DNA from 3 places in the Streptomyces sp. NPDC101225 genome. Region 3 is predicted to be linked to each of the others. Evidence: riboswitches for the same ligand, from Rfam matches in the RefSeq annotation. Region 3 holds a riboswitch; each other region holds the start of a gene.
The links. A riboswitch is a leader RNA that binds a small molecule or an ion and turns the genes downstream of it on or off. The one in region 3 is predicted to bind cyclic di-AMP.

Region 1: another riboswitch for cyclic di-AMP. It lies ahead of ACIRPX_RS28255 (C40 family peptidase); the one in region 3 lies ahead of ACIRPX_RS24455 (NlpC/P60 family protein).
Region 2: another riboswitch for cyclic di-AMP. It lies ahead of ACIRPX_RS40165 (M23 family metallopeptidase); the one in region 3 lies ahead of ACIRPX_RS24455 (NlpC/P60 family protein).

Annotation. Positions count from the first base shown of each region.
Region 1 is NZ_JBIWOE010000023.1:70,488-72,742, forward strand. Features, by position in the region: gene ACIRPX_RS28255 (C40 family peptidase) at 5-1,342, opposite strand; cyclic di-AMP (ydaO/yuaA leader) riboswitch at 1,396-1,568, opposite strand; gene ACIRPX_RS28260 (DUF5997 family protein) at 1,781-2,185, opposite strand.
Region 2 is NZ_JBIWOE010000050.1:21,667-23,921, forward strand. Features, by position in the region: gene ACIRPX_RS40165 (M23 family metallopeptidase) at 1-1,014, opposite strand, end outside; cyclic di-AMP (ydaO/yuaA leader) riboswitch at 1,026-1,183, opposite strand; tRNA gene ACIRPX_RS40170 (tRNA-Met) at 1,492-1,565, opposite strand; gene ACIRPX_RS40175 (dihydrofolate reductase family protein) at 1,615-2,255, opposite strand, start outside.
Region 3 is NZ_JBIWOE010000018.1:77,571-79,825, reverse strand. Features, by position in the region: gene pcrA (DNA helicase PcrA) at 1-132, opposite strand, end outside; cyclic di-AMP (ydaO/yuaA leader) riboswitch at 1,057-1,227, shown strand; gene ACIRPX_RS24455 (NlpC/P60 family protein) at 1,235-2,255, shown strand, end outside.

The DNA.
Region 1 (2,255 bases), on a different contig from region 3:
ACGGCTACGCGGGGCGCACGGCGATCCGCAGGGCCGCCTCGCCGGCGTTGTGGATCGACTCCTCGCGGATGACCGAACCGGGGCCGGGCGCATGGACCATCATGCCGTTGCCGGTGTACAGCCCGACATGGCTGAAGCTGTCGTGGAAGAAGACCAGATCTCCCGGGCGGCTCTCGGCGAGCGGGATCACCGTGCCGGTGCTCGCCTGCTCGGACGTGCTGCGCGGCAGCACCACCCCGGCGGCCTTCCACGCGGCCTGGGTGAGGCCGGCGTTGTCGTACGACTCCGGTCCGACCGCACCCCACAGGCACGGCCTGCCGATCTGCGCGCGGGCGAAGGCGACGGCCCGGTCGGCCTGGGTGCCGACGGGCGTCTCGACGGCGGGGATGCCGGTGTCGAGGACACTGGGCCGCGGTGTCCGCCACTCCTCGGCGGCGGGCACCCCGGTGTCCAGCACGCTGGGCTGCCGCAGCCGTATCCGCCACTCCTCCTCGGCCGTGGCCGCGCCCATGTCGGGCACGGTCGGCTGCCGCGTCCACCACTCCTCGGCGGCGGGCACCCCCGTGTCCAGCACGCTGGGCTGCTGCAGTCGCCACGCCTCCTCGGCCGCACGGCGGGACTGCTCCGCCGGGTCCTGCCATGCGGTGAGGGCCTGGGGCTGGGCGGCGGCGAGCGGAGCCACGGACGTCTGCCGGGCCGTGTAGCGGTACAGCAGGTCGCTGGCCGTCGCGATCTTGCGCTGGTTCGCCTGCTTGGAGCGGCGCAGCACCGTCTGCCTCGGCTCCGGCGGGGCCGCGGGCGGGGCCGAGCTCTCCTGGCGCTGGGCCGGCACGGCGGGCAGCGCGGCCGCCGGACCGGCCGTCAGCTCCGCGGCGGCACGTCCGCGGGACTCCGCGGCGGGCAGTTCGAGCACGGGCCGGGCGGGCGCCTCCAGCTCCCGGGCGGCACCGGCGGCCCGCGGCACGGGCGGGCGCTCGGGCTCCCTCGGGCGGGCCGGCGCACCGGGCCGGGCGGGCATCCGGTCGGCCGGCAGGGTCGCCGGCACCGTCGGGCCCAGGGACGAACGCGCCCCCTGGAACCACTGCCGGGCGATGGTGTCCAGCTCGGGATCCGAGGTCCGCCCACCGCCCGCGGGGGCGCCGCGGCCCCGGGACGCCGACTGCGCCCGGGTGATGTTGTGCAGGCCGGTGTCGCTCTCGGCCCGGTCGTACAGGCTGCTCACCCGTTGCCGGACGTCCTCGCGACTGGGGCCCTCGTCCCCCGTGACCGGTGCGGCGTCGGCGGTCTGCGAGAACAGGGCCACCGAGGTCAGGGCAGCGGTGGCGAGAGCGGAATTGCGCATGCCGGGGCCGGGGCCTCCGGGGCGCGACGATCGTTCCGGCGCCATGGGAGCCGTACTCCTTCCATCTCCGCCTACCGAGTTAGCTGTCGGGTTCGGGCGGTAGATCCGGAAGGTATGCCCTACGGCCCCTGCCCTGGTGGGCGGTCGGGCCGATTCACCCCATCGTTCGGTTGGGTCCCCGGCTCCGGCTGCCGCGCGGGCGCACCGGATTCGGCGGAGGCCGCACGTCCCGGCGGGGCGCCGGAGGAACTCGTGCGGCCTGCCGCCAAACTAGCCAACTTGTGCGGCTCGTGTGAAGGTTGAGGGGCGGAATGTCCGATACGCTTTTGTGACCTTCGTCGTGACGCTCCGTCAGATACGTGGTTCGTGCACACGGCGGGTGCGGAAGGCGACATTCCGTCGCGGACGGCCGGGGTTCGGCACGCGGACGGCGAGGGTTCAGGACCGGCCGGACTCGCTTCGGGCCGCACGCTCGGCGTCGCGCTTCTTGATCCGCGCGCCCTCCTTGCGGACCTCCGCCTGGGTCGCGCGCTCCTTCTGCAGCCACTCGGGCAGCTCCTGCTTCAGCGCCTCGATCTGCTCGGTGGTGAGCGCCTCGGTGACACCGCCGCGCGCGAGGCCCGCGATGGAGACGCCCAGCTTCGCCGCGACCACCGGACGGGGGTGCGGACCGTTGGCCCGCAGCTCGCGCAGCCACGCGGGCGGATCGGCCTGCAGCCGGTCGAGCTCGGCCCGCGAGACGGCACCCTCCCGGAACTCGGCGGGGGTGGCCTCGAGGTACACGCCCAGCTTCTTCGCCGCGGTCGCGGGCTTCATCGTCTGGGGGCTCTGGTGCGACTTCATGGGGCCAAGGGTATCGAGCGGGGGCGACGGCCCCGACCGCGGCCGGTGATCCGGCACCGGGCGCGGCCGG
Region 2 (2,255 bases), on a different contig from region 3:
GCCCTTGCCGCGCAGCCACGTCATCGGGTCGATGGCCTCGGCCTGGCCGTTCGGGTGGACCTCGAGGTGCAGGTGCGGCCCGGTCACGTTGCCGGTGGCGCCGACGCGGCCGATGACCTCGCCGGTGCTGACCTTCTGGCCCACGCTCACACTGATCGACGACTGGTGGCAGAACCACAGCTCCGTGCCGTCGTCCAGGGTCACGATCGTGCGGTAGCCGTAGGACCCGGCCCAGCCGGCCTCGGTGACGGTGCCGCTGTGGACGGCCTTGATGGGCGTGCCCGTGGGGGCGGCGAAGTCCAGGCCCGTGTGGTAGCCGGAGGACCACATGGAGCCGGCCTGCCCGAAGGTGCCGGTGATCGTGTAGGACACGACCGGGAGCGTGTACTGCTTGGCCAGTTCGGCCAGGCGCGCGGCCTCGGCCGCCTTCTTGGCCTCCGCCTCGGCCTTCTCCTTGGCGGCGGCGGCCTTGGCGGCCGCCTCCTTCTCCGCCTTCGCGGCGGCGTCGTCGACCTGCTTGGCGAGGGCCGCCTCGGTGACGGACTGGGCCTTGCTCTCGACCTGGACCTGCTGGCTCTCGGCCTGCGCCATGATGCGGTCGCGCAGTGCCTGACCGGCGTCCTGGGCGCCCTGCTCGGTGTCCTCGGTGCTGACTCCGACGGTGCTGAGCGCGGTGGCCGAGCCCTTGGGCGTCTCGGCCGAGCCACCGAACATGTGGCCCACGGAGCCCAGATCGGGCATGGAGATGGACACCGGGGGCTTGCCGGTGTTGGCGCTGGCCATGCCGCCCGCGCCGACGGCGGCTATGACGCCGACGCCGAGGACCGTGGAGCTGCGGGCGAGTCCGCCGCCGCGCTGCTTGGCGACGCGGTGCCGGCCGCGGACCGGGCGGAGGGACTCCTCGGTGGGGTTCCACTCCTCCCACGGACCCTCGTCGGAACGGGGACCGGGGAAGCCGAAGGGCTCGGTGCTCGGCACGAACGGTGCTGCCGGGGCAGGCGGGTTGGACGCCACGTGGGCGCGCTCCTTTCCTTCCTTCTCGCCTACCGGGTTAGCTGACGGGTTCGGAGCAGGAAGGTCTCCTACGCGCGTATACCAGTCGTGGCTCCACGACGGTGTCCACGCGATTCACCCCTGGGTGGTGGTTCCCCGGTTCCCTTGCGGGATTCGGCACGTGCGCACGGAGCCGCCTCTTGTGACGGCTGGGACGACCGCGCTGCGTTATCGAACGTTAATAGACCCGGGGTGCCGATTCCAAGCTGTTCTGCTTGATCATTAATGCTTCTTGGCCTGGACGTAGGGGCCAAGAGAGGCGAAAAACGGGCGAGTTGACCGCGCCCCGGAAACCCCACCCGTTCTGACGGTGTGTCAGTCGTGATGCGGAAAGCGGTCGCCCGGTCACCGCGGGTGACAACAGCCGGTGACGGGCCTTCCGGGCGGAAAACACCCAGGGCCGGAATCCGTTTCCGGATTCCGGCCCTGGGCCTTGAGTAGCGGGGACAGGATTTGAACCTGCGACCTCTGGGTTATGAGCCCAGCGAGCTACCGAGCTGCTCCACCCCGCGTCGGTGTGTGACCAGCATACGCCATCCGCGGGACTGCCGGCGCCACGGCTCAGAAGCCCGGCAGATGACGGTTGGGCGCCTTGGCCTGCTCCTCGTGTTCCTCCAGTACGACCACCTCGACGCCCTGGGCCGCCAGCAGGCCGCTGCCGTCCGCGCCGGCGACGAAGGTGTCGGGCTCGCGCCAGGCCGTGACCACCCGCCGTACACCCGCGTCGAGGATCAGCCGGGCGCACGGCCTCGGCCGGGAGGCGCGGCGGGTGCAGGGCTCCAGGCTGCTGTAGACCGTGGCCGACGCCAGCCTCGGATCGGCCGGGCCGAGCTTGGCCAGGGCCGCCTCCTCGGCGTGCGCGACGGGGTCGCCGCCCTCGCGCGAGTGGCCGCGGGCGAGCTCGGTGCCGTCGGCGGCGACGATCACCGCCCCCACGCTGAAGGCCGTGCGGGAGGGCGGGCACAGGGCCGCCAGCTCACAGGCGAGGGCCAGCCAGCGGTGGTCGGCGGCGGTGGGCAGCGGGCCGGCCCCGGGGGCGGTGGGCTCGTAGCGCATGAGCACGACGTCCTCGATCCGCCGGGTCTCCGTCAGGCGCAGGCGGCCGCCCTGGTAGGCGCCGGGGCCGAAGAGGCGGGGCGCGTGCGGGTCGCCCACGAGGAGCGGGGCGAGGACGAGCTGGAGTTCGTCGGCGAGACCCTGCT
Region 3 (2,255 bases):
CTTCCCACCGAACAGATCGTCCGGAACCGGCTCCGGTACGTGATCGTCCTCGGGTGGCGGCGGGGACTCCTCCTCGTGCCCGCGAGGGGCCTTGAGGTCCGCCAGGAAGCTGTCGTCAAAGAGGCTGCTCATCGCCATCCGAGTCTAGGGCGCCGCACCGACAGCCCGCCGCCACCCCGGGAACTTCGCCGGATCGGTGACGTGGCGGCCCTCGGAGGCCACGGGTCGCCGGACCTGTCCGCCCGCCGACGCCCCCACACACAGCCCGGCGCCCCCAGCCCGGCGACCCTCACAGCCCGGCGGTCTCCCCCCAGCCCGGCGCCCCCAGCCCGGCGGTCTCCCACAGCCCGGCGCCCCCACCGCCCGCTGTCCAGGTGCGCGCCGTCACGGTCCGCGACCGCTCAGGCGCAGGCGCAGGCGCAGGCGCAGGCGCAGACGCAGACGCGGACGCGGACCTTGCCGTCCCGCGGGCTCACAGCGACGCCGCCCGGGAACGGCGCCTTCACCCCCGTAACCCCCGTACGCCTTCGTGCGAGACCTTGGTCACGCCGCCGGCCAAGAACCGGCCGCCGCAGAGGTCGCCGTGCGCGTCGACGACGGCACCGGTGAGCACGCCGGGGCCGGACGCCCCGCCGCGGGTCCGGCCGCCTGGAGCGCGACCTCCCGCACGCGCGCGGCGGGCTGCGCGGGCTCGCCGTGCGGCTGTGCCTCGGCTCGACGGCGGTGTTCGGCGGCGATGCCGGTCGCGGCCGCCCCCGGACGACCTCGGCGACCGCCGCCGTCAGGCCGGTGCAGGCGGCCTCGGCGATGCACGGACGGCCGATGACCGCGACTGGCTGGAAATTAGCGCTCGGAAGCGGGCACACGACGACAGTTCGGTCACATCATGCACAAATTCCTGCAGATCCTTCCGGGACGACCGCGCCGTGCGCCACCTTGACCAAAGGTCACGAAAATGTATCGGGCATATCGAACATCAACCTTCACAGGGGCCACACGAGTTGGCTACGGTTCCGGGCAGGCCGTACGACCCCCACCGGCGAACGTCGCCGGGCCGCGCGGCCTCCGCCGAGTCCGGTACGCCATCGCGCATCCGGAACCGGGGACCCACCGTTCCCGGGGTGAATCGGCCCGACTCCCGCACGGGGCCCGGACCGTAGGGCAAGCCTTCCGAACCACCCGCCCGAACCCGACAGCTAACCCGGTAGGCGGAACGTGGAAGGAGTCGCCTCCCTTGGCGTCGCACCGCAAGTCCCGCCCCTCAGGTTCGCGCGTCGCAGGCATACGCACCCCCGCTCTCGCCACGGCCGCCCTCACCTCCGTGGCCCTGCTGTCCCAGTCGGCCAACGCCGCCCCCGCGGCCGACGGCAGGCCGAGCGTGGAGGAGGTCGAGAAGAAGGTCGACGACCTCTACCGCCAGGCGGAATCGGCCACCGAGAAGTACAACGCGGCCAAGGAGAAGACCGCCACGCAGCGCAAGCGCGTGGACACCCTCCTGGACGACGTCGCCCAGCGCACCCAGAAGCTCAACGACGAGCGGGAGCGGCTCGGCACCTTCGCCGCGGCCCAGTACCGCACCGGAGCCGCCGCGCCCGACACCGCGACCTTCCTGCTCGCCGACTCCCCGCAGGACTACTTCGACCAGACGCAGCTGATGGGGCGCCTGACCTCACGTCAGAAGAGCGAGGTCGACGACTACTTCACCGAGCAGTCCGCGACGATGAAGAAGCGCGAGCAGGCGTCCAAGGACCTCCAGACGCTCACCACGACACAGAGCGACCTGCGGACCGCCAAGTCCACGGTGCAGAAGAAGCTGTCCGACGCGCGCGAACTGCTGTCGAAGCTGAACGCCGAGGAGAAGGCGCGGCTCGCGGCGATCCAGAAGAAGAAGGAGGAGGAGGCCGCCCGCCAGGCCGCCGAGCTGGCCAAGAAGCAGGCGGCCGCGCAGAAGGCCCAGGAGGAGGCCGCCGCCGCCACCTCCGGCTCGTCCTCGGACTCGGGCTCCACCTCCACGTCGACGTCCACCTCCACCGTCGACTCCACGTACGCCACCAAGGCCGCGAAGGCGCTCGCCTTCGCCCGGGCGCAGATCGGCAAGCCGTACGTCTGGGGCGCCACCGGCCCCGACTCCTACGACTGCTCCGGCCTCACCCAGGCCGCCTGGAAGGCCGCCGGCGTCAGCCTCCCGCGCACCACCTACGACCAGGTCGACGCCGGCACCACGGTCTCCCTCACCGACGCCCAGCCGGGCGACC